Linked DNA regions of Lacticaseibacillus paracasei subsp. paracasei. The protein of the gene in region 1 interacts with the protein of each later gene in a pairwise test. Links are inferred from orthologs where the notes say so. Each region holds a gene or a part of one and is shown in the gene's direction. Other genes may lie near its edges.

Region 1 (8,257 bases):
ACCCGTGCCATTTTGAATGTCATCAATGTCCCAGCGCATGCTTCACTGCGCGTCAACACGACGAAAATCACCCCAGCTGCCTTGCTTGCTTCTTTAAAGCCGGAATTCCCCGATTTGAAGGAAAGTCCTTTGACCCCAATTGGCCTCATTGCACCTAGTGGCCACTTAGCAGGGACATCCGCATTTGTCAAAGGTGAGTATACGATGCAAGATGAAAGTTCGATGCTGGTGGCCCCAAGTCTAGACATCCAGCCTGGGGATGTTGTTTTGGATGCTTGTGCCGCTCCTGGCGGTAAAACCACCCACATTGCTCAGTATCTTGATCCAAAACAAGGCGGACAAGTGACGGCGCTTGATCTGCACGCCAACAAAGTGCGTTTGATCAATAAAAACGCTAAACGCTTGGGCTTGACGGACCGCATTCATGCACAGGTGCTGGATGCACGTAAGGTTGCGACAACATTTCCTGCCAATTCTTTTGACAAAATTTTGGTGGATGCCCCTTGTTCCGGATTAGGTTTAATTCGACGTAAACCGGAAATCAAGTACACAAAAACGCCTGAAGATCCGGCGCATTTACAACAAATTCAGCTAGCAATCTTAAATAGTGTGGCACCAACCTTAAAAATCGGTGGTCGCCTGACGTATAGTACATGTACAATGGTGAAAGAAGAGAATCAAGATGTGGTTGCACAATTTTTGGCGGCTCATCCTGAGTTCGAGCAAGTTTCAGTACCAACCTTGAAGCCATTGCACAAGGCGCATAACGCACCAGCGCTGCAACTGTTTCCAGATGATTATGATACAGACGGATTTTTCATTGCCAGTTTGATTCGTCGCAAATGAGGGGTATGTATGGAGTTCGCTTATCGCACTGATATTGGTCGTCGGCGACCAAATAATCAAGACTATGTCGGTATTTTTAAAAATCAATCCGAAGCGACGTTGGCCTTGGTGGCGGATGGCATGGGCGGCCATCGTGGTGGTGATGTTGCTAGTGAAATGGCAGTATCGCATTTAGGTTATGCTTTTGAGAAAACAGATACTGCCGAGATCGAGTCCATCGTCCGTTGGCTCATTTTTGAGTTGCAGCAGGAAAATGATGTGATTTTGCAAAAAGCGAAACAATATACAGATCTTTCTGGGATGGGCACAACGGTTGTGGCTGTGATTATCAGCGGTACACGATTCGTGGTGGCAAATATTGGTGATTCACGTGGCTACCTCTATCGCAATGGCCATTTAGTTCAAATTACTGAGGATCATAGTTTGGTCAATGAGTTGGTCAAACATGGGGAACTAACCCCTGAGGAAGCCAAACGCTTTCCGCAGCGTAACGTGATCACGCGCTCGCTTGGTGTCAGCAGTGATGTTGATGCTGATGTGACGATTTACGATATGGAATATGACGACTATTTGTTGTTGTGTTCTGATGGCCTCACCAACATGGTTGACAATGAAGATATCGCGGCAGTGTTGCGTCAGGACATGCCGATTGGCAGCAAGGCTCAAGAATTGATCCTCAAAGCAAATGCTGCTGGCGGACCTGACAACATCAGTGCCTTGATCATTCATCAGGATCGGAGGGAGCCGCAATGATTGAGCCGGGGACGATTTTAAATGAGCGCTACAAGCTTATCAAAACATTAGGCGAAGGCGGTATGGCCAACGTCTATTTGGCACGCGACCTGATTCTTGATCGCGATGTGGCGGTTAAGGTTCTCCGGCTTGATTTGCAAAATGACCCCGATACAGTTCGCCGCTTTCAACGAGAAGCCATGGCGACCAGTGAGCTGGTTCATCCAAATATTGTGTCGATTTATGACGTTGGTGAAAGTCAAGGTCAGCAATTTCTGGTCATGGAGTATGTCAAAGGCTCTGATTTAAAGCACTACATTGTCGAGCATTTCCCCATTCCATATCAGCGCGTGGTCGACATGATGGAACAGATCCTTTCTGCCGTTCAGACGGCGCATGATCACAATATCATTCACCGTGATTTGAAACCGCAGAATATTTTGATTGATCCGGATGGCAATGCTAAGATCACCGATTTTGGGATTGCAGTCGCGTTATCGGAGAATTCGATGACGATGACCAACTCATTATTGGGGTCGGTGCACTATCTATCACCGGAACAGGCGCGCGGCAGTATGCCAACCCGTCAAAGTGATATTTATGCGTTAGGCATTATTCTTTTTGAAATGCTGACTGGTTCTGTACCATTCGAAGGTGATTCGGCAGTTACGATTGCGTTAAAGCATTTTCAAGAAGAAATTCCGTCGGTGCGCGCGTTTGATCCGCATATCCCGCAGGCACTGGAGAATGTTGTTTTTAAGGCTACAGCCAAAAATCCGGCTAATCGCTATACCAGTGCGGATGCCATGGCTAGCGACCTCAAGACAGCGCTGAGTCCGGCACGAGCACATGAAGCAAAGTATGTGGTTCCTAAAGATGATCTGGATGAGACACGAATCATGCCAGTCATCCCCAACGGTCCCAAACCGCCGCATGACGAAGGAGGAGATGCTGACAGTCCAGCGAGTCAGCCAAGTCCGAAAGCACGACCTAAGAAAAAAAGTCGCCGTTGGTGGATTATTGGCATCGGGATACTTGTCGCCATGCTGCTGATGATTGGTATCGGCGCAGTTTTTGCCAATCAGAAAAGGGATGTGGACGTCCCCGATCTACGGGGCATGACCACAACCCAGGCAAAAACTGCCTTGACCAGCGCAGGCTTAAAAGTTGGGTCATACAAGTACACTTATTCCACGAAAGTTAGCAAGGATTTGGTGATCGATTCAGATCCAAAACGGCAGGTGAGTGTTAAGGAAGGCTCGACGGTCAAGCTGATTTTAAGCCGCGGTCAGCCGCAATTTACGCTAGAGAATTATGTTGGGCAAGATTACACAGACGTGAAGTCAGACTTGCAAAAACGCGGCGTAACCGTCAAAGAAAAACAGGTCAGCGCCAATGACGAACCGTCAGGCAAGATCGTGTCACAAAGCATTAAAGCAGGCAAAAAGGTCATTGCGGACAAAACGACGATCACATTTGGTGTTTCCGTTGCAATCAAGCCAAATACTTTTGCGCTTCGTGATTTGACGGGTTATACCGAAAAAAGTTTGCGAGATTACGCCAATGAAGTCGGACTTAAGATTGTGATTTCTCAAGCGCACTCTGATACCGTCGATACAGGCATGGTAATCAGTCAAACGCCAGCTGCTGGGACACAGGTTAAACCAGGCGACACAGTCAATGTTTCGGTCTCTCAAGGCCCAGATCCTGAAGAGACCAAAACTTGGTCGAAAACAATTTCAATTCCCTATCAAGCACCGGCCAGTTCGAGTACCGCAAGTGCCAGCAATAGCAGTGGCAGCACTAGTAGCAGTAGTAGTGCTGCGCCCGCACCCAACGGTATTCAGGTCTTCTTCGCAGATAAGACACATAACATTAGTACCATTAATCGGTCCTTTAACATCACGGCTGATGATCAAATCACCATCACGTTGCAAGTTAGCACGAAATACCCAGGCAGCTATCGGATTGTCCGGGACGGTACCGTGATTGCGCAGGAGGATAACATTACTCAATGAGTGAAGACTTAACTGGAAGAATTATTAAACAGATCAGCGGGTATTACGACATCGCTGTGAATGGGACAACTTACCGAACTCGCGGGCGCGGCAGTTTGCGCAACGACAAAATTACGCCGCTGGTGGGCGACATTGCTGCTTTTCAACCGGGAGAAGGGGATGATGAAGGCTATTTGCTGAAGGTATTACCGCGTCATAATGCGTTGGTGCGCCCACCGGTTGCCAACGTTGATCAAGCCGTTTTGATCACTTCCGCCGTGGAGCCGGACTTTTCTAAGAACCTATTGGATCGTTTTCTGGTTTATCTTGAGGGCCACGATATTCACGCGGAGATTTATCTGACCAAGACCGACTTAACAAAGCCTCAGCGATTAACGAAGATTCGTCAAGATTTAGCCGGCTATACAAAAATAGGCTATCCGGTTTTTGCACCTGACAAGCCCTTTGATCCGACAATCCTCGCGCAAGTACAAGCGAGCTTTGCCGATAAATTGACCATTTTCACTGGACAAACCGGTGCTGGTAAGTCTACTTTGTTGAATCATCTTGTGCCAGGATTGGACTTGGCAACAGCGGCCATTAGTCATGCGTTAAATCGTGGCCGGCACACGACCCGCACCACTGATCTTTATCCGATTCACGGTGGCTTAGTTGCTGATACACCTGGTTTTTCATCGCTTGGTTTACTGGACGTCACCTTAGATGATTTGCGTGACCGTTTTCCTGAGTTTGCGGCGTTAGCACCCAATTGCAAATTCCGCGGCTGTCAGCACGTTAGCGAGCCACATTGTGCCGTTAAGGCGGCACTGGCGGCTGGCGATATCATGCAAAGCCGTTATGATAACTACTTACAGTTTCGTGAAGAGTTAAGCGGCAAGCGCCCAGTTTACAAGAAGAAGTAACTTAGATTAGACAAAATGCGGACGTCAAGCTGATTAATGGCCGGATGAACGCAATATATGGAGGAGATCGTTATGAAAATTGCCCCATCGATTTTAAGTGCTGATTTTGCTCATCTTGCGCGGGATGTCGAAAAAGTTGAAAAAGCCGGTGCTGATTTACTGCATGTTGATGTTATGGACGGTCATTTTGTATCAAATCTGACTTTCGGTCCGCTGGTCGTCCAAGCATTACGTCCGGTTACCAGTCTGCCATTGGAGGTTCACTTGATGGTCAGTGACCCAGCGGCTTGGGTGGCAGATTTTGCTGAAGCTGGGGCGGATACGATTTTGGTTCACGAAGAAGCCACGGATCATCTTTATGGCGTTTTGCAGCATGTGATCGAGAAAGGCGTTCGCGCTGGGGTTGTGATCAATCCGGGCACACCATTGAGCAGTCTTGAAGAAGTTCTCCCGTTGGTTGATCAAGTGCTGGTTATGACGGTTAATCCCGGTTTTGGTGGTCAAAAATTTTTGACGCCGATGGTGGACAAGGTTGATCGATTATATCAGCTGCGTAAAGCTCGGAAACTGCATTTTGACATTGAAGTCGATGGCGGTATCAACAATCAAACCGTGAAGGCGGCAGCTGATGCCGGGACAGATATTTTTGTTGCAGGTTCGTATGTTTTTGGGTCCAAAAATGTCGGTGACGCGATGAATAGCTTGCGTGAGGCTGTTAAATGACGCACGTCAACATCATGGCAGGTGGTCCACAGGCATGCTTGCCAGCCGCTTGGGAACAATTGCCCGGTGTATGGATCGGCGTTGATCGCGGCACATTGCGACTCGTACGTGCAGGGATTCATCCTGAACTGGCAGTGGGCGACTTTGATTCCTTAACGCTTGAAGAATTGCGGCTAGTTCGTGGGCATGTCCAGAAGCTACAACAGGTGCCTTCTGAAAAAGATGACACGGATACAGAGTTGGCTGTTAAAGCGGCACTTCAGGCATCTTCATCCGGCGATGTCACCTTGGTTGGCGGGACTGGTGGACGACTAGATCATTTTTTGTCTAATCTTTTCTTACCGCTTCAACCGCGCTTTTTAGCAGATGTTGAACGCCTTCATTTATTTGATGTGCAAAATTGGGTTGATTATTACAGCCCCGGTGAGCATGAAATTAAACCGCTGCCAGGTTATCGGTACGTTGCAGTTGTCAATCTCACCCCAGTTGCCGATTTGACCATTGTCGGAGCGAAATATCCATTAAAACCATGGCGAGCGGGCTATCCTTATGTGTGGGCTTCCAATGAGTTTCTTGGCAAGCAGCCCTTCACCGTGAGTTGGACGACTGGTCAGGTGGCAATTATTTATAGTCGTGATCGGCGCGGGCAAAAATTGGATAATTAGGCATTGTTTTCTTCCTGATTTGCTTTAATGAACTACCGATCTGAGAAGTCAGCATATCAAGATCCTGAAAAAGTGCGTACCAGTCCCAACTGGCCGGAGATTGCGGCGTTTGGCATGGCAAGGAAATTTTAGCCCAAGGTTTTCCCAAATTAGTTGGCGTCCAACGAATCACCGATTGTATGAGGGATATTAGGCCAACCGCTTAAAATCCGCGTACGTTCCGGTTTCTAGGCACTCCTGCTCGCGTTTTGTCATAACGCGCTCGCAGTCGCAGAAACTTACTCGTAAGGACCTTGGGCGTAATGGCCAAAAGTCGGTCACCACACCCAAGGCCACTTACGCTCCGGTTTCTAATCGCTCCTGCTCGCGCTCAACAAAAAAAGGTCCTGACAATGAAGGATGCATCACATTCATTGTCAGGACCTTTTTAAATGTTATGGGATCAAACCCGGGTCAGTTTACCTGATTTAAGGGCACGTGCAGAAACCCATACCCGCTTTGGTTTACCATCGACAAGGATACGAACCTTGTGCAGGTTGGCTTTCCATTGGCGCCGGCTTGAATTCAAAGCGTGAGAACGCTTGTTGCCAAACGTGGTATGACGACCAGTAATAATATCTTTAGCCACAATATGACCTCCTTTTTTTCAAGGTCACCCTCGAATTTTTCACTCAACTAACTTATCATAGGCCCGCGGTTAATGCAAGAATTTTTGCAAAGTAAAATTACTTGACAGGTCAAAATAAACGCGTGATCAGACTCTAAGAAAATTGGGTGGGTAAGTACAAATAGTCCGATATTCTTTGAAAAATGTTACTGTTAACGATTGTCTCATAAAGGTAGCGACAAGACCAGAAACTGACACATAGGCACCTCAGGTTTAAGTGATCAAAATTTAGGTATTTGTGAGCTTGGAGGTTCGGAAACGCGTGAACAGGCCCAGAAACCTACGTGTAAGGACCTTGGATGCAATGGCCAAAAACCGGCCATCACAACCAAGGCCGCTTACACTTCGGTTTCTAATCGGGCTGATTCACGCTCTGCTCGCAGTCATCGCTTAGCTATGCTAAACTAGCTGGTAGAATTGTACGCGATGTGAAAATCATCGCGAATGGCTTAGGAGGAAACAGCATGGCGGTCAAAATCAAAACCAAATACGGAATCATCGACATTTCCAACAGTGTCATTGCGACGGTGGTTGGCGGTGCGGCGACGTCCATCTATGGTATCGTCGGCATGGCTAGCCGTAATCAGATTCGCGATAATCTCAATGACATTTTGAAACGCGAAAATTATTCGCGCGGTGTTGTCGTTCGTCAGACAGATAATGGCGTGAAAATCGAAGTCAACATTATCGTCAGTTATGGCACTAAAATTTCAGAAGTTTGCCGAAATGTCCAAGACAAAGTAAAATACAACCTCGAAACGATGTTGGGGGTCACGACTGATGAAGTGACCGTCATCGTCCAAGGCGTCAAGGTATTAGGCGACTGACGTACACGCACCGGTTGTTAACGGTGTGACATATTGAAGTTCTTCGAGGAGGATGTTCCGTGGCAGTAACCGAAATTACCGCGACTAAATTCCAGGATATGATCCGGGTAGCCGCACATCGCATCAATAAAAATGCTGATTTTGTGAATTCATTAAACGTTTTTCCAGTTCCGGATGGTGATACTGGCACTAATATGAACCTGACTTTTCAAACTGGCGCAAAAGCGGTGTTGGAGTCTAATGATGAGTCAGTTGGTGACTTAGCCAAGCATCTTGGCAAAGGTTTGCTGATGGGCGCGCGAGGCAATTCTGGCGTCATTAGCTCGCAACTTTTCCGTGGCTTTGCAAAAAGCGTGGCGCATAAGAAAAGTCTGACGGCTCAGGACCTAGCCGATGCGTTTGCACATGGCGTCGAGACGGCCTATAAAGCCGTCATGAAGCCGGTTGAAGGCACGATCCTGACAGTCGCCCGTGAAGCGGCTAAAGCTGGCTTAAAAGCGGCTAATGGCTCTGATGATGCTTTAGTTGTTATGCAGGCAGTTGTGAAAGGTGCTAAACGTGCCTTAGCCAAAACGCCTGATCTTTTGGCCGTCTTGAAAGAAGTCGGCGTGGTTGATTCTGGTGGACAAGGACTTGTTTTTATTTACGAGGGTTTCCAAGAAGGCTTGTCCGGTAAAATTAGTTCAGATGTTCATGACGTCACTGACGAAGAAATGAACGAAATGATTAATGCTGTGCATCATCAAAGTGCGCAAGTACAGCTTGATCCAGCCGATATCGTATACGGCTACTGTACCGAAATGATGGTCGAACTTGGTGATGGCCAAAACCTCAAACATTTTGACTACGAACCGTTCCGTAACTATTTGAATACACT
Region 2 (8,097 bases), 500 kb from region 1 along the record:
AATACTTGACTTCATTGGCTCGGAGCTCAAAGCCGGTTAAAGAAAATGAAATTTACAGCGATTATCGCCGTTATGTGGGCTTGACCAAAGACTTTGATCAAATTGCCCAATTGAAAAAGGAGCAGGCCGCAGCCAAATTATTTGCGGAAATCACAGCGCCAGCGACTGTTGCCATCAAAGATCAACGAGTCAAATCGCTTTTGATTAGACTCGGTCATTTGAATAACGATATTTTGGTGCCGTACTTATTGCAGGTTTTTGCAAAAACGCGTGATGGCGTGCTATCCGCTGATCAATTAGTTGAAGTGTTGCGGGTTTTGCTGGCCTATCTGGCTCGGCGGCTTTTTATCGGTGTTCCCACTACTGGACTGAATTTGCTGTTTGCTGCGCTAGATCGCCAAGTGGAGCATTATGTTGACCAGGCTAAGGTTGATTATGTTGAAGGCTTGAAGTTAGTGTTGACGCAGGTCGTTAAAGAAAATAAACGTTTTCCAACAGATCAATCTTTAAAAGACGCGTTGGTTGAGAAAGATTACTACCACATGAGTTCTATGTCACTGTGGTTCATTCTAGATGAACTGAATAATGCGAGTGGTGAGGAGCAGGACTTATTCGATGCGGCGCAATCTGGTAAGTACTCGATTGAACATATTATGCCGCGAGTTGTGAATAGTAGTTGGCAGAAGGCTTTGGGGACCGATTGGCGACTGGTCCACAATGTTTGGTTGAACCGACTAGCTAACCTGACTTTAACTGGGTTTAATGGTCAGATGAGCAATCGCCCTTATATTGAGAAGCGGGATATGGCAGACGGTTATCGTAAGTCAGGTATTAAACTTAATCAATGGGTAGCGCAATTCGATAAGTGGGATGAAGCAACTTTACAGGAACGGCAGGCTGATTTGTTAACAAGAGCGTTAACAGTTTGGCCACGTCCCAATGTGTCAACTCAGCTTGCGACAGACGATCCAAATTCATGGGATACGTTGGATATGATTCTAGAAACTAACCCAACCGGCACTAAGCCAGTCGCTTTCAGTTTTGTTGATGATCAGGTGGTTCAAATTAAAAGTTGGACTGATTTATACAATCAACTGATTGACCTCCTGTGGGATGCTGACCCATCTAACTTTTTTGCCATGGCCAATAGTGATGAAAGCCTTGTTAAACATGTTAATGAAGTCGAGGCAGATCAACGTTACCGACAACTAGGTGATTCTGACGTTGCCGTCTACGCAGGTGGAGACAGTGCTTGGAGTCGGGTGCAACACATCAAACGATTGTTAGCTGGAAGTGATCATGATTTGTCGGAAGTAAATGTTAAAACGCGTAAAGTTAACCACTCATGAAATTAAGTGGTGTGTGACACGTCAATAAACTGAAAGGGAGTCCTCTATGTCCCCAATCGACACCATCAACCGCGTCATCAACATGGTTTCACTAGTCATCCTGCTCTTTTACATCGTTAAGACTTACCGACAAGTCCGCTCGTTGGACTTTTTGGACTACTTTGTCCTTTATTTGAAGCATCGCCAGACGATTTATGCCGAGATGCAGCGGAATCCGCAGATGCGGCAGAAACAGTTGTTGTCGTTGTTTGTTAGTCTCATGATCCTGACCTTTTGGGTGATTGGTAGTCTTGAGAAACTGATGACGGCTTGGAATTTGGGAAACTTGATCAATGCTTTGATCGTGTTGTGGTTGTTTGGCTACTTTCTTTACCAGACTTGGCAAACTAAATATCTGAATGAACAGAATCGTTATCTGACGTTTGCTAATCATTTTCAACAGCAACATTTTAACGATGTGATGGCGATCTTTCAGCGGAAATTAACGGCGTGGTCAGCGGAGGATGATGAAGATGCGCAGGCGCGGGAACGGTTTCAGCGGTTGTTCGATCAGGTCAGTGAGCAGGCGAGGCGGCAACGTAAGGCCGCGATGTTGAGTGATGATATGTATGCCTTATTTGATGATCAACTGTTGCTTCGGGCTGACAGTAAGCCGTTGACTGGTCGTGAGAAGAAGTTGCTGAGTTATTATGTCGGGTATTGGGATGCTGGGCCTTACAACGACTATAGTTTGAGCATGATAGAGGAGATGGATGACCAAGAGCGGCGAATTGTGACGAAGGTGCTTAACGTCACGATGGCGATGATGGGATTGGGTTTGGTGTTACTGGCAATTCGACAAATATTGGGCTGAAAAGCGCGTGCATGGTCTGAATGTGGCGGCGTGGCGACTAACTTTCGGATGCCGGATATCATGTCAATTGGATTAGGTGGCGACTCGATCGTTCGCCAGCAGCAAGATGGCAGTGTCACGGTGGGTCCCGATTCCGTTGGCTACAAGATTACGGATGAAGCATTGACGTTTGGTGGTAACATTATCACCGCCACTGACATTGCGGTTCGTTTGGGTTTGTCGGATGTCGGCGATCCCCAACTGACCAAGCAAATTTCGCTGAAGTTCGCTCAGGCGGCTTTGCAAACGATCAGCGACATGATCGCCGTGGCGATTGATAAAATGAAGACGAGTGCTGAGCCGGCAACAGTGATCCTTGTCGGTGGCGGTGTCATCATTGCACCGCATCGGTTGGAAGGGGTCGGCAAACTAGTTCGTGACCCATTGGGCGGTGTGGCAAACGAGATTGGTGCGTCCATCAGTCAGGTTTCGGGTGAATACGGCCGAATTTATCCATACAACCAGATTCCGCGCGACAAGGCGATGGCTGATGCAAAGGAGAAAGCTACTGCCGCAGCAATTGAATCTGGCGCGGATGAAACGACGATTGAAGTCGTTGAAGTTGATGAGGTACCGCTGGCTTATCATCCTGAGAATGCGAATCGGGTGAAGATTAAGGTGGTTGGGAATTTGGCGAAATGAAAAAGCAAACCTGATGATGATAATACCCATCATCGAAATTTGTAGACTGTTATTGGTGACCGGAATAAGTTTTCAGACATTAGCTTGGAATAACATATAAAACGAAAAAACGACGGCCAGTTTTGGACGCCGTTTTGTTCATTTCCTCAGGCTGATAGGCTTGGTGATGATCATGCGTTCTGGAAAACATGACAATCTTGATGCCACACCCAATTCCTGCTGTGGTAAACTTGACCTTGTTAACAGGAAGCAGGAGTTTGCATGGCAGCAGTTTGATCGAAGACTGCAGTTGCCGCGTTTGATGGAAAGAGGGAGAGATCGGTGAAAGTCATTGCGATTGGAGACAATGTCGTTGATCTTTATCCGGCTGATAAGCAGATGTATCTTGGCGGTCATGCAGCGAATACGGCGGTTTTTGCCGCCGAACTCGGCTTGCAGGCAGCCTATATCGGGACGTTCGGGAATGATGCGCGTGGCGATTTTGCGCGGCGCATGTTGGTCGAACGCGGCGTAGATGTGCAGCATTCGCTACAATATGCCGGTCGAAATGCTTTTACAACGATCACAGGCAAAGACGGGGCACGGCGTAAAGTGGTCGGCGAGCCGCCACAAGAGCTGCGACTTGACCCAGAGGACATTGCCTATATCAATAGTTTCGATCTGGTCTATCTGAATAGTGAAAGTCATGCGGATGCTTTTCTGCAGGCTATCACAGCGCGCAAGGTTTATGACTTTTCGATCCTTGACGATGACAAACTGTTTAAAAAGATTGCGCCACAGATTGATCTCGCCTATCTTTCTGGCAAAGCACGGTCTGATGATGATGTGGAGGCATTGATGCGCCGGGTTGCGGCGGCTGGTTGCGATCGGATTGTTTGTTCACGCGGATTGCGTGGTTCGGCGGCGCTGGTCGACGGCATGATGTCTTGGCAGCAGGCGCTTGGCGTGAAGGCGGTGGATTCGTTGGGAGCAGGGGATGCTTATATTACGTCCTTTGCTGCGACCTTGTATTCTTCTAGCAAGCCAACATTGGATGCCAAAGTTTCGGAATCATTAAGTCATGCGGCTAAATTCGCTTCGGCGCAGGTTTTGTTGCCCGGTTCATTTGGGCATGGCGCACCACTGATTTCGTGAAAATTGCGCTGTGTTTCGCCATAAACGCGCTTGCCAGCCCAGAAACCTGCGCATAAGGGCCGTGGTCGCAATGGTCAAAAACCAACCATCACGCCAAGGCCGCTTATGCTCCGGTTTCTATCCGGGCTGGTTCGGGCTTCGTCATAACGCGCTTGCCAGCCCAGAAACCTGTGCATAAGGACCGTGGTCGCAATGGTCAAAAACCAACCATCACGCCCAAGGCCGCATATGCTCCGGTTTCTACCCGGGCTGGTTCGCGCTCACGAAAAAACCGTCGATCATAAAATCGACGGTTTCTTTGATGCTTTTTGATAGACCAAGTCGGCAACCCATTTCGGGAACTTTGAAAAGATCGGTACTGTGGGTTTTGGATCGCTGACCGTGCGCGTGAACGATCAGCAATGCCGGTAACATCAAATTGGGATTTGAACATGTTCCGATTTTTTAGCGCTTCTGTTTGTGCTCTGATGTTGCTGGTTGCCGTGTCGCGACTTGGTTATCAAAGCTGACAGTTGCAAGTCAACCTTGAGCAAGACATTAACTTTGGTTCTTTTTCATGCGGCATCACCGTCTCCCCCAAGACAATGGTGATGCCGCATGTGTAGAGATGAAAATTCATAAGAGAGATGAAAGACTTGTAGATTCAATACGATATGGTGCGTGAATGATTGCCGATCCAAACGACGTGGGTACCCGCGCTGATTTTTAATTGTGACCGAACAGTCTTCTGGTGATGTCCTGACATGAATCAACTCCCTTCCGGCAAGTACAACCAGAAAAGTCGAAAACCATCAACCTCGCGCCACCGTTACTGTGCAGTAGCTGGTGCAGCTGGCTGACCAGGTGTCAATGTAAAGGTGATGATACCGGAATAGCTTTCAGCCTTAACAGCGTTGTCCTCAGGAATTGCCAACGTTGTTTTGTTCAGATCATAACTGCTAATGCCGGCACCGTTTAGCGATTTGGTCGTAGCGAATAATGGTTGATCTGAATCCGTCAACGTTACCGCTTTACTCCAAGTCGGGGCATCAGCATTCGTCACTGCTGGGGCATCCGGCGTTAGTTCGATGGCCGCGCCTGGCAGAACATCGCCATTAGCGGCTGTGATCGCAGACGCTTTGGCCGACACCGTATACCCGGCGTCCGTACCGCGGAAGTCATTGATCGTTAATAATGAGTTGTCAGCGGAATTAACCGTCTCGTTGACATTGGCTCTAACAATCCCTTCGACAGGCTCACTTGGAAAAGTCAGTGTGTCAGGCACTGCAAGGTCGATTGTGCCACCTGTCACTGCGACTGTCGTATTTGTCGTGCCAACGGTATTGTCCGCAGCTACAAGCGATGAACCGGTTGCAATACTCCCCACAACGAGACCGGCAAACGCGACACCGCTCAACCACAATTTCTTTGACATAAAAGTTCCCCCCAATTGATGTCAAATCGTTCCATTCGCTGGAACAACTTTAATTGTACGCGAATGGTTGCGAGAGCCAACAAAAACGAATTGAGTGAGCAAGCAAAATTTATTTAATCGCTTATTAATAGGCTTTACATGGAAACCCGCTTTCAAATTCACGAGATCACAAAGCTAAAAATAACTTTTTGTCTCGTTTTAAGGTAAATAAATGCCGATTTGTGAGACTTAAATTGCCGGTCTAAGCTTCAACCCCAAAAATATCAAAAGAATGATAGTAGTAAAAGTCGATGCTAATGGGACGCTCGAGATCACTCAAAAGTCAATGTTAGCAGCAAGTCAGCCACCTTTTTGAGGGTTAGCTAATCAATATTTGCAACCAACCACCATACCGGTTAAGCTTATTTGAAGAAAAGAGGCCGATCATGGCAGATACACACGCAACATCAAGCGAGGCACAACGCATCATTAAACTTCCTAATGGCGGCACAGCTGAGGGGATCTTGCTGCATCGCGGCATGGCCAATCTGCAGCACGAGGTTGATAGTGCAGATTTTGCGCCGCAGACAAAGGTTTATTTAGCATGGCTGAATGATCTGAATGGCAATCGATTTGGCTTGAAAATCACGGATGCGGCAGATAAAACATTGTTGCGCCACACCCAGTTTTTGGACGATGCAGTCAAAGAGTTGGCATACGCTGATGCGCCAGCAAATGCTGAGCTGACACCGGACGATTTCAACCCGGCGCGAAAATTTTATCTACCATCTGCCGGCTTGGTCGCACTGCTGGCGGCCATTCAGTGGTCAGTGAAGCACGGGCGAGAAGATGTCGTTGTTTACAGTACGCATCGCCCAGAATTGCAGTTTTATCAGATCCGGCAGCAACCGACCTTTATCCAACAGTGGGCTCAGCATGAGTTGCAAGCCGTACCGGAGGATTTTCGATTTCGGATTGCACCGAAGCTCGACAAGGCTGCGACACACGAGACAACGAAACTAAGAATGCAACTATAAAGTTTTTGTCGGTGATTGTTTTTTGAGAGGAGGGGCGCACATGGCTAATCAGGAACAAGTTTATGAAAATGTTGATCTGCAAGTGATCAAGTTGCTGTTTAATAGCGATAACGGTGATTATAAAGTTTACGCCGTGCGGATTCTGAATCCGAATCCGGCGCTTAAAATGACGCTCACCCAAGAGGCAACCATTACCGGTGATATGGGCTACTACAATCGCCGAGCGATCATCACCGCTGATTTGGTTTACGATGATGCTGGCTCATTGCGTTATAACAAGCCGTCTTACAAATTGGCGCGGTTGCATTTTGGCTTGCCCAAAGAACCGCGCCGGCAGTGGCAGCTGATTGACACGTTACTGGTGCATCAGCCGACAGTTCGGCGCCGATTGCATGAACATTTTGCGGATGATACCCCGATCTTGACAATTTTTTCAACCGATCAGGTAAAACCGAATAGTGTCCCGGGCATTGGTCCCGCCACAATTAAGAAAATCGCTACCGCCATCCGCGGCAAACTGGAAATTGCCGTGTTGGCCAATCACTGGGGCAAGGCACTAAGCTCAATGACTTATGAAAAAATTTGGTTGGCTTATAAAGATGCCAATTTGGCCATGCAAAGTATTGATGCCAATCCGTACCTGTTGATGTCAGTTGCCCAGCTTGATTTCAAGAAAGTCGACACCTTTGCTAAAATGCGTGGCATTGCAGCGAATGATCCGCATCGGCTTACGGCAGGATTGCAATATATTTTTCGCACCGCTGTACTCACGCAAGGATTGACCTATATCACCATTACGTGGTTCCGGCAGCAAGCCGCTACTTTATTGGCTGTACGCGAAGCCGATTTGAAAATGTTTGCTGATCCGCAAGAAGCCTTGCAATACGGCTTTTTACTTAACGAGCAGTATGGACTTGTGACGAGTTGCGATATGTTTGCCACAGAAGGATCGGTGGCGCGGATTATTAAAGTCGCTCAAAAAACAGCCGAGCCGTTGATGGCTCCGGATGAGCTAGATGATGCTCTCGATCAGTTTCTCGATCGGTTTCATTTAACCATTAATGATCAACAGCGCGCCGCTTTTCAAAATGTGAACCGTCATGGCTTGAGCGTTTTGAATGGCAGTGCTGGCACCGGTAAAACTTGGTTGACCGATTTGCTGGTTCGGTTTTTTAACGCCCAAGCAAAAGAGAAAAGTGTCTTGCTTGCACCAACTGGCCGCGCCGCCAAAGTTTTGGCAAAGTATACGCACGAGCCAGCTGCTACGATTCATGCTTATCTGCATCTACTGCCAGGTGAAGAAACCGGCCAGTTTGACGCGGATGCCGACTGGGAAACCTTTGGCGATGCGCGACTCATTGTGGTGGATGAAAGCTCAATGCTGACAACGCCGCTAGCCTACACGGTTTTGAAGAACGTTAATTTCAAAAAGGCGCATGTGCTGTTTGTCGGTGATGTTTTCCAACTGCCGCCCATCGGTCCCGGCAACTTTTTAAAAGATTGTCTAGACGATGAACAGGTGGCGGCGACAACACTGACGCGCGTTTATCGGCAAGATAGCCAGTCCGGCGTGTTAGCACTAGCTAATCGCATTCGTGAGCGGTTAGCGCTGCCTTTTGGACCAGACGATGATCGCTATGTCAGCGGCAA
Region 3 (8,256 bases), 660 kb from region 1 along the record:
TCGGAGGGACGTGAAATGACCCATTAAAGAAGGACGTGCCTTATGCATACTGAACTTGCGTGGCTCAAAGCGATCGCGCCTGATCTGATGGGCGTTGTCACTAAACGCTATCAGGTCCTTCAATTTATTAACTGGATGGCACCAGTTGGCCGGCGAACGTTGGCCGAACAGATGAAGATCTCAGAACGTGCTTTGCGCACAGAAACGGATTTTCTGCGTAGTCAAGGTTTGTTGGAAAGCTCAAAATCTGGCATGGTGCTAACAGCAAAAGGGTTAGAGACATTTCATGGCCTTGATCATCTTATGAATCAGCTGTTAGGAATTAAGGATGATGAAAAACGACTTGCTGCCCAGCTTCAAATCGATCATTGTTTGGTCGTATCTGGCGATGCCGATCAAAGTGGTCGGGTGCTTGATGAGCTGGGGAAGACGTTGAATTCGACCTTACAATTACTGCTGCCGCCGGGTCGCTTGACGGTTGCCGTGATGGGTGGAACGACAATGGCACATCTTGCAAGGCAGCTGACATTTCAGTTGTCTGCAGGACGTGAATTGACGTTTGTCCCTGCTCGCGGTGGCTTAGGCGAAGCGGTGACGATTCAGGCCAACTCGATTGCTGCTGCGATGGCGGAAGCAACCGACAGCAACTACCGAGCGTTGTATGTACCGGAAAATCTTAGCTCGGAATCCTACGAATCATTGATTAAAGAGCCTTCTGTTAAAGAGGTTTTAGGGCTGATTGATAAGGCTCAGGTCGTGATTCATAGTGTGGGTGACGCTTTAGTCATGGCTCGTCGCCGTGGCATGTCATCTGACACGATCAGCATGTTGAAAGCCAAACATGCCGTTGCCGAAGCATTCGGTGTTTTCTACGATGCGAGCGGCAAGGTCGTTTACAAGATACCGCAGATTGGTTTACAGCTCGCGGATCTTGATCATATACCGTATGTATTCGCTGTTGCTGCTGGCAAAAGTAAGTCCAAAGCAATTGCGGCATATATGCAACACGCACCGAGTCGGACGTGGCTGTTAACAGACGTCGGTGCAACTAATTCGATTTTAACTGGGGCAACCCGTTAGAATAAAACCTTATTTCCTAAAGGAGGAAATTTTAGCATGACTGTTAAGATTGGTATTAATGGTTTTGGCCGTATCGGTCGTTTGGCATTCCGTCGTATTTACGAATTGGGTGCAAAGAGCAATGACATCCAGGTTGTTGCAATTAACGATCTGACCAGCCCAACCATGCTGGCTCACTTGCTGAAGTATGATTCAACCCACGGTACTTTCCCTGGTGAAGTTAGTGCAACCGATAACGGTATCGTCGTTGACGGTAAAGAATACCGTGTCTACGCAGAACCGCAAGCCCAGAATATTCCTTGGGTTAAGAACGATGGCGTTGACTATGTTCTTGAATGCACAGGCTTCTACACCTCTGCTGAAAAGTCACAAGCTCATTTGGACGCAGGCGCAAAGCGTGTTCTGATTTCTGCCCCAGCCGGCAAGATGAAGACCATCGTTTACAACGTCAACGATGACACTCTGAATGCAGACGACAAGATTGTTTCTGCTGGTTCTTGCACAACCAACTGCTTGGCACCAATGGCTTACTTCCTGAACAAGGAATTCGGCATCGAAGTTGGTACCATGACCACCGTTCATGCTTACACCTCAACTCAGATGTTGCTTGACGGCCCAGTTCGCGGTGGCAACCTGCGCGCTGCACGTTCCGCTGCTGCTAACACGATTCCTCACAGCACAGGTGCTGCTAAGGCTATCGGTTTGGTTATCCCAGAATTGAACGGCAAGTTGCAGGGTCACGCACAGCGTGTTTCTGTTGTTGACGGTTCTTTGACCGAATTGGTTTCCATCTTGAAGACCAAGAACGTTACTGCTGACCAAGTTAACGAAGCTATCAAGAAGCACACCGAAAACAACCCTAGCTTTGGCTGGAACGAAGACGAAATCGTATCTTCCGATGTTATCGGTACGACACAAGGTTCAATCTTTGATCCTACACAGACCGAAGTTACAACTGCTGGTGACTATCAATTAGTTAAGACGGTTGCTTGGTACGATAACGAATATGGCTTTACTTGCCAGATGATCCGTACCTTGCTGAAATTTGCTACTCTCTAATCCGGAGTAACGCTTTTCTAGCCGCAACATCCGAAGCGGAGGGAGCTTACTCCCTCCGCTTTTTTTTGGAAATAGGCGATCAATTCTCAGGATGTTTTAGCATCCTGCTGAAAACGAGCGCTTATTTCTGGTGTTAAGCGGTCGTTACTTGAAGTTAAGTCATCTTTAGGAAAAATAGGAGGTCATTTCTCTTGGCTAAATTAATTGTTTCAGACTTAGATGTTAAGGACAAAAAAGTTCTGATCCGCGTTGACTTCAACGTGCCGATCAAAGATGGTGTTATCGGTGATGATAACCGGATCGTGGCAGCATTGCCAACCATCCAGTATGTTATTGATCATGGTGGCAAGGCAATCCTTTTGTCACATCTCGGCCGTGTCAAGACCGAAGAAGACAAGGCTAAGCTGACCTTGAAGCCAGTTGCAGAACGTTTGAGTGAATTGCTGAAGAAGCCAGTGACATTTGTCCCGGCAACTCGCGGCAAGGAACTTGAAGATGCTATCAACAAGATGAATGATGGCGACGTTCTTGTTATGGAAAACACCCGGTTTGAAGATCTTGACGGCAAGAAAGAATCCGGCAACGATCCTGAACTTGGCAAGTACTGGGCAAGTCTTGGCGACTTATTCGTTAACGATGCCTTTGGGACTGCACACCGCAGCCATGCTTCAAACGTCGGCATTGCTTCCAACATGAAGCAAACTGCTGCCGGCTTCTTGATGGAAAAGGAAATCAAGTTCTTAGGCGATGCCGTTGACAACCCGAAACACCCATTCATTGCTATCTTGGGTGGTGCAAAGGTTTCCGATAAGATCGGCGTGATCGAAAACTTGGTACCTAAGGCTGATAAGATTCTTATCGGCGGCGGCATGACCTATACTTTCTATGCTGCTAAGGGTATGAGCATCGGTAAGTCTTTGGTTGAAAAAGACAAGATCGAACTTGCCAAGAAGATCATGGATCAGGCTGGCGACAAGCTGCTTTTGCCGGTTGATTCCGTTGTTGCAACTGAATTCTCTAACGATGCCCCACATAAAGTTGTTGACGGCGACATTCCTGATGGCTATATGGCCTTGGATATCGGCCCGAAGACAATCAAAGAATTCAAAGATGCTTTGCAAGGTGCCAAGACCGTTGTTTGGAATGGCCCAATGGGTGTCTTCGAAATGAGCAACTATGCTGAAGGGACCCTTGAAGTCGGCCGTGCCCTTGGCGACTTGAAGGATGCTACTACAATTATCGGCGGCGGCGATTCAACAGCTGCTGCTAAGCAATTGGGTATTGCACCTAAGATTACCCATATTTCCACTGGCGGTGGCGCTAGCCTTGAATATCTTGAAGGCAAGACCTTGCCAGGTATCGCAGCTATTTCTGACAAGTAATTGTCAGGCATGCTGATCTAACAGTCACTACCGGCAGACGGTGTCTGTCGGTACATATGAAAGGAAGATATGCCATGCGTACACCATTCATTGCTGGTAACTGGAAAATGAACAAAAATCCTAAGGAAACGCAAGAATTCTTAGACGGCGTTAAAGGCAAGTTGCCTGATGCAAGCAAGGTTGAGACTGTCATTGGCGCACCTGCCATTGATTTGACCACCTTAGTTGCTGGCGCTGAAGGCACACCTTTGAAGACGGCGGCTGAAAACTGCTACTTTGAAGACGAAGGTGCCTTCACTGGTGAAACCAGCCCGAAAGCTTTGAAAGAAATGAACGTTGATTACGTCATTATCGGTCACAGCGAACGTCGCGGCTATTTCCACGAAACCGATGAAGATATCAATAAGAAGGCTAAGGCCATCTTTAAGAACAATCTTTTGCCAATCATTTGCTGCGGCGAAAGTTTGGCTCAGCGCGAAGCTGGCCAAACCGAAGACTGGGTTGCTTCACAGATTGAAGCTGCTTTGGCCGGTTTAAGTGCTGACCAAGTCAAAGTTTCAGTCTTAGCCTATGAACCAATCTGGGCTATCGGGACAGGTAAGACGGCAACTGCCGATCAGGCACAAGAAGTTGTCGCACATATTCGTGCAACGGTTGAGAAGTTGTATAATAAAGATACGGCAGATGCTGTTCGTATTCTTTACGGCGGCTCTGTTAAACCAGCGAACGTCAAGGAATTAATGGCTAAGCCTGATATCGATGGCGGTTTAGTCGGTGGCGCTTCGATGGATCCTGAAAGTTTCATCGCCTTGGCTAACTACCAAGATTAATCTGGGTTCTACTATTAAACAGCCTTCTGGCAAAAAGGAGAAGAATTTATGTCTATCATTACTGATGTATTGGCACGCGAAGTCTTAGACTCCCGTGGCAACCCTACTGTTGAAGTTGAATTGTACACTGAAGACGGCGGCTTTGGCCGTGCGTTGGTACCATCAGGTGCTTCAACCGGTGAACACGAAGCCGTTGAACTTCGTGATGGTGACAAGGATCGTTTTGGCGGCAAGGGTGTTTTGAAGGCCGTTGGTCATGTGAACAACGAAATCGCTAAGGCGGTTATTGGCCTTGACGTGACTGAACAACGCCTGATTGACCAAACCATGATTGACCTTGACGGTACCCCGAACAAGGGCAAGTTTGGCGCCAATGCTATCTTGGGTGTTTCCTTGGCTGCAGCCCGTGCTGCTGCTGATGAAGTTGGCCTGCCATTGTATCAATATCTTGGCGGCCCGAATGCCCACGTTCTGCCAACGCCAATGATGAACGTCCTCAATGGTGGTGCACACTCAACCAACACCGTTGACTTCCAGGAATTCATGATCATGCCTGTTGGCGCTAAGAGCGTTCGTGAAGCTGTTCGGATGGGTTCAGAAACCTTCCATGCTTTACAGGCACTGTTGAAGAGTAAAGGCGACATCACCGCTGTTGGTGATGAAGGCGGCTTTGCCCCGAACTTGAAGGATAACGAAGAAGCCTTCGAACTTCTTGTTGAAGCAATCAAGAAGGCTGGCTACAAGCCAGGCGACGACATTGCTTTGGCCTTTGACGTTGCTGCTTCAGAAATGTACGATGCCGAGAGCAAGACATACACAACCAAGTGGTCTAACCCTGACAAGAAGTACACCACTGAAGAATGGACCGACATGATTGATGGTTACATTAACAAGTACCCAATTGTTTCTGTTGAAGATCCTATCGACGAAAACGACTGGGAAGGCTGGCAGACATTCACCAAGAAGATGGGCGACAAAGTCCAAATCGTTGGTGATGATCTGTTTGTTACCAACACCGACTACCTGAAGAAGGGTATCGATATGGGTGTTGCTAACTCCATCCTGATCAAGCTGAACCAGATCGGTACATTGACCGAAACCTTCGAAGCCATCGAAATGGCTAAAGAAGCTGGTTACACAGCTGTTGTTTCACATCGTTCCGGTGAAACTGAAGATACAACGATTGCTGACTTGGTTGTTGCAACCAACGCTGGCCAGATCAAGACTGGTTCAATGAGCCGGACAGATCGTATCGCTAAGTACAACCAGTTAATGCGGATCGAAGATCAACTGGGTGCACAATCCTTGTACAAGGGCCGCAAGTCCTTCTACAATGTGAAAGCAATCGACTAATTTGCTTAATTAGTTGGCAGCTTGGAAAGCACGTTTCCGTTAAGGAGCGTGCTTTTTTTGTGGAGCGTGAGCTGGCGCGGTTAGAAACCAGAGTTTGTAAGTTCAAGGTCCTTACATGCAGGTTTCTGCGCCAGCGAGCGCGTTTAATTGTGCGCGAACAGGAGCGCTTAGAAGCCGGAACATAAGTGGCTTCGACCAAATGGCGTGGTTTTAGCGAGGTCGCTTGGGTTGAAAGAATCAGGATTTTTTAATCGGTGAGACTGAATCGCGGTTGTCGGGTGCACCTTTCTGTATACTAGGGATAAGCACAAATGAAAGGACAGTTTTCTATGCAAACGACGCCACCTCATTGGCAACGAAACATTGCTATCTTTTTGCTTGGTCAATTTCTTTCTGGCATTACCAGTATGACGGTTCAGTATGCGATCATTTGGCACTTAACGGCTAAAACTGGTTCTGCAACGATTCTCAGCATTGCTACTTTATTAGGTATGTTGCCGACGATTTTGCTGAGTCCTTTTGTCGGGCCTTATATTGATCGCTTGAACAAGAAAATGTTGTTGATTGTACCGGATATTGTCGCCGCTATGGTGGCACTTATTTTGAGTGCCGTTGGCGAGTTCGGTGGCTTTTTTCCTGTTTGGCTGATCTTTGTGTCGTTGCTGGTGCGGGCGTTGGCACAAACATTCCAGATGCCGACGATTCAGGCTATTTTGCCAACCATGGTCCCTGGTGATCAGTTGACGCGCGTGAACGGTCAACTCGGTGTAGTGAATTCGGCGAACATGATTATTGCGCCGGCACTGGGAGCTGTCCTTTTTGGCCTGATGCCGATGCCGCTTTTGATTTTGTTAGATGTTTTAGGTGCGATTCTAGGAGTCAGCTTGCTGTTGTTCGTTAGTATTCCAGAAAATCGCTTGGTCGGGACAACCGTCCATGTTGCGCAGGATGCCAAGGTCGGGTGGCAATTGTTGCGAGGCAATCGTGGCCTGTGGTATATGACTTTAATTGGCATGTTGACGACGTTTGCCTTCATGCCAGCCGCTAGTATGTATCCTTTAATGACCATGCGTTATTTTCATGGCACTGTCGGTCAAGCTGGGTTGATTGAAGTTGTTTATTTTGCTGGCTCGTTACTTGGCGGCCTGCTCATTAGCGTCTTTGGCCATTTTCGTGATCGTATTCATCCGATTGTCTGGGGGATGGTGGTCATTGGCGTGACGTTTGGATTAAGTGGTGTTTTGCCACGAACTGAAAATGGCTTTTTATGGTTTCTTATCTTGAATGGCGTTGCTGGCTTAGCTTGGCCGTTTTTCAACACGCCTCTGATCGCGATGTATCAGCAAAGCTATGCTCCTGAGACGCTCGGACGGGTTATGGGGATTTTGAATGCGCTAATGAGTCTGCCAGGGCCGGTCGGCTTGATCTTTGCTGGTCCCATCGCCGATCGCTTTGGTGTCGCAACTTTATTTGTAGTTGCAGGGATCGGCGTGTTACTGGCCGCTGGCGTTATGTTCGGCTTGAAGATCACCCGTGAATATGACCGCCAGTTGCAAGCAGATGGGTCATCAGATTTGACTAAAAGGGGATAGATCGTATGAAAAAATTTTTCACCGTGTTTGCTCGGCTAGAAGTTGTTTTAGGATTGACGATGTTATGGATGACGTGGGATGTCGGCTTGCGAGCATCTGGCCAGATTTTTGGCGCCTTAGTTGTTTTAATCGGGATTGTGCTTTTATACGGGTTGATCATTTATGCGTTGATTGGCTGGTTCATGGATCCTACGCACCGTTACTGGTATGTGCTGACACTGGTGCTAACTTTGCTGTACAACGTGTTAGCCTGGACCTTTCCCAGCGTCATGATCCAAACATGGGCCACATATCCATTTCCGCTTATCACTTTGTTAATCGGTGTAATGTTGGTTTGGGTGGCTCGGCAAGAAAAACAATAATTGGTTTTGCTGACTCGGGTGACTGAGTCGTTTTTGATTCCCAGCCAGAGGTATATACTGAGATCATGTTGTACTGGAGGGGAATTACTTGGCACGACCTGTAAAAGAAAAATTTGACGTTACTCGCCTGCGATTTGTGCTACTCGGACTACTCGTTGGTTTAATGAGCGGCACTGTTGTCAGCGCGTTTCGCTATTGTATTGAAGTAGGGCTGCGCTATAGTCGGCTGGTATATGGGCACTTGCGAATAGCGCCGTTTGTCTGGTGGCAATGGGCGTTGTTGATCGGTGTCAATCTTGGTTTGGCGTTAATCGTGGCGTGGCTTCTCAAGAAAGAGCCCTATATTTCTGGCTCTGGGATTCCGCAAGTTGAAGGCCAATTGGCTGGTGAATTGGAGATGCACTGGTGGTCGATCCTCTGGCGAAAATTTGTCGGCGGTGTTCTGGCGCTGGGGCCTGGGTTGTTTCTCGGACGGGAAGGACCGTCGATTCAGTTAGGCGCTTCAGTCGGGCAAGGTTTAGCTGCTGGGTTCAAGCTATCAGGAACTGATCGGCGATTGTTAATTGCATCCGGTTCCGCTGCTGGCTTGGCGGCGGCG

What was found.
Region 2: the proteins of rpe (region 1) and LBPC_RS10510 interact in binary tests that used the Escherichia coli proteins (3 or more experiments, as listed by UniProt). The link is inferred for Lacticaseibacillus paracasei subsp. paracasei from one-to-one orthologs.
Region 3: the proteins of rpe (region 1) and eno interact in binary tests that used the Escherichia coli proteins (3 or more experiments, as listed by UniProt). The link is inferred for Lacticaseibacillus paracasei subsp. paracasei from one-to-one orthologs.

What each region holds. Positions count from the first base shown.
Region 1 is NZ_AP012541.1:1,627,262-1,635,518, reverse strand. What follows is about bases 3,508-6,395. They hold rpe (ribulose-phosphate 3-epimerase), read left to right. Parts: upstream 3,508-4,570; coding sequence 4,571-5,221; downstream 5,222-6,395. Other genes in these bases: rpmB (50S ribosomal protein L28), read right to left, coding at 6,329-6,395; LBPC_RS07985 (thiamine diphosphokinase), read left to right, coding at 5,218-5,886; rsgA (ribosome small subunit-dependent GTPase A), read left to right, coding at 3,593-4,498; pknB (Stk1 family PASTA domain-containing Ser/Thr kinase), read left to right, coding at 3,508-3,596. In the rest of the region: 16S rRNA (cytosine(967)-C(5))-methyltransferase RsmB, read left to right, coding at 1-846; LBPC_RS08005 (Stp1/IreP family PP2C-type Ser/Thr phosphatase), read left to right, coding at 856-1,599; more of pknB, read left to right, coding at 1,596-3,507; more of rpmB, read right to left, coding at 6,396-6,514; LBPC_RS07975 (Asp23/Gls24 family envelope stress response protein), read left to right, coding at 7,018-7,380; LBPC_RS07970 (DAK2 domain-containing protein), read left to right, coding at 7,440-8,257. UniProt on the Escherichia coli protein: Catalyzes the reversible epimerization of D-ribulose 5-phosphate to D-xylulose 5-phosphate.
Region 2 is NZ_AP012541.1:2,125,673-2,133,769, reverse strand. What follows is about bases 2,383-5,110. They hold LBPC_RS10510 (PfkB family carbohydrate kinase), read left to right. Parts: upstream 2,383-3,204; coding sequence 3,205-4,017; downstream 4,018-5,110. Other genes in these bases: LBPC_RS10500 (WxL domain-containing protein), read right to left, coding at 4,826-5,110. Also shown: LBPC_RS10525 (DUF262 domain-containing protein), read left to right, coding at 1-1,349; LBPC_RS10520 (hypothetical protein), read left to right, coding at 1,396-2,202; more of LBPC_RS10500, read right to left, coding at 5,111-5,431; LBPC_RS10495 (hypothetical protein), read left to right, coding at 5,857-6,447; LBPC_RS10490 (ATP-dependent DNA helicase), read left to right, coding at 6,488-8,097. UniProt on the Escherichia coli protein: Catalyzes the ATP-dependent phosphorylation of fructoselysine to fructoselysine 6-phosphate. Functions in a fructoselysine degradation pathway that allows E.coli to grow on fructoselysine or psicoselysine.
Region 3 is NZ_AP012541.1:960,691-968,946, forward strand. Bases 3,665-6,551 are described here. They hold eno (phosphopyruvate hydratase), read left to right. Parts: upstream 3,665-4,399; coding sequence 4,400-5,704; downstream 5,705-6,551. Other genes in these bases: tpiA (triose-phosphate isomerase), read left to right, coding at 3,665-4,351; LBPC_RS04855 (MFS transporter), read left to right, coding at 6,034-6,551. Outside these bases: LBPC_RS04830 (sugar-binding transcriptional regulator), read left to right, coding at 43-1,080; gap (type I glyceraldehyde-3-phosphate dehydrogenase), read left to right, coding at 1,117-2,139; LBPC_RS04840 (phosphoglycerate kinase), read left to right, coding at 2,331-3,521; more of tpiA, read left to right, coding at 3,596-3,664; more of LBPC_RS04855, read left to right, coding at 6,552-7,296; LBPC_RS04860 (hypothetical protein), read left to right, coding at 7,302-7,658; LBPC_RS04865 (ClC family H(+)/Cl(-) exchange transporter), read left to right, coding at 7,747-8,256. UniProt on the Escherichia coli protein: Catalyzes the reversible conversion of 2-phosphoglycerate (2-PG) into phosphoenolpyruvate (PEP). It is essential for the degradation of carbohydrates via glycolysis.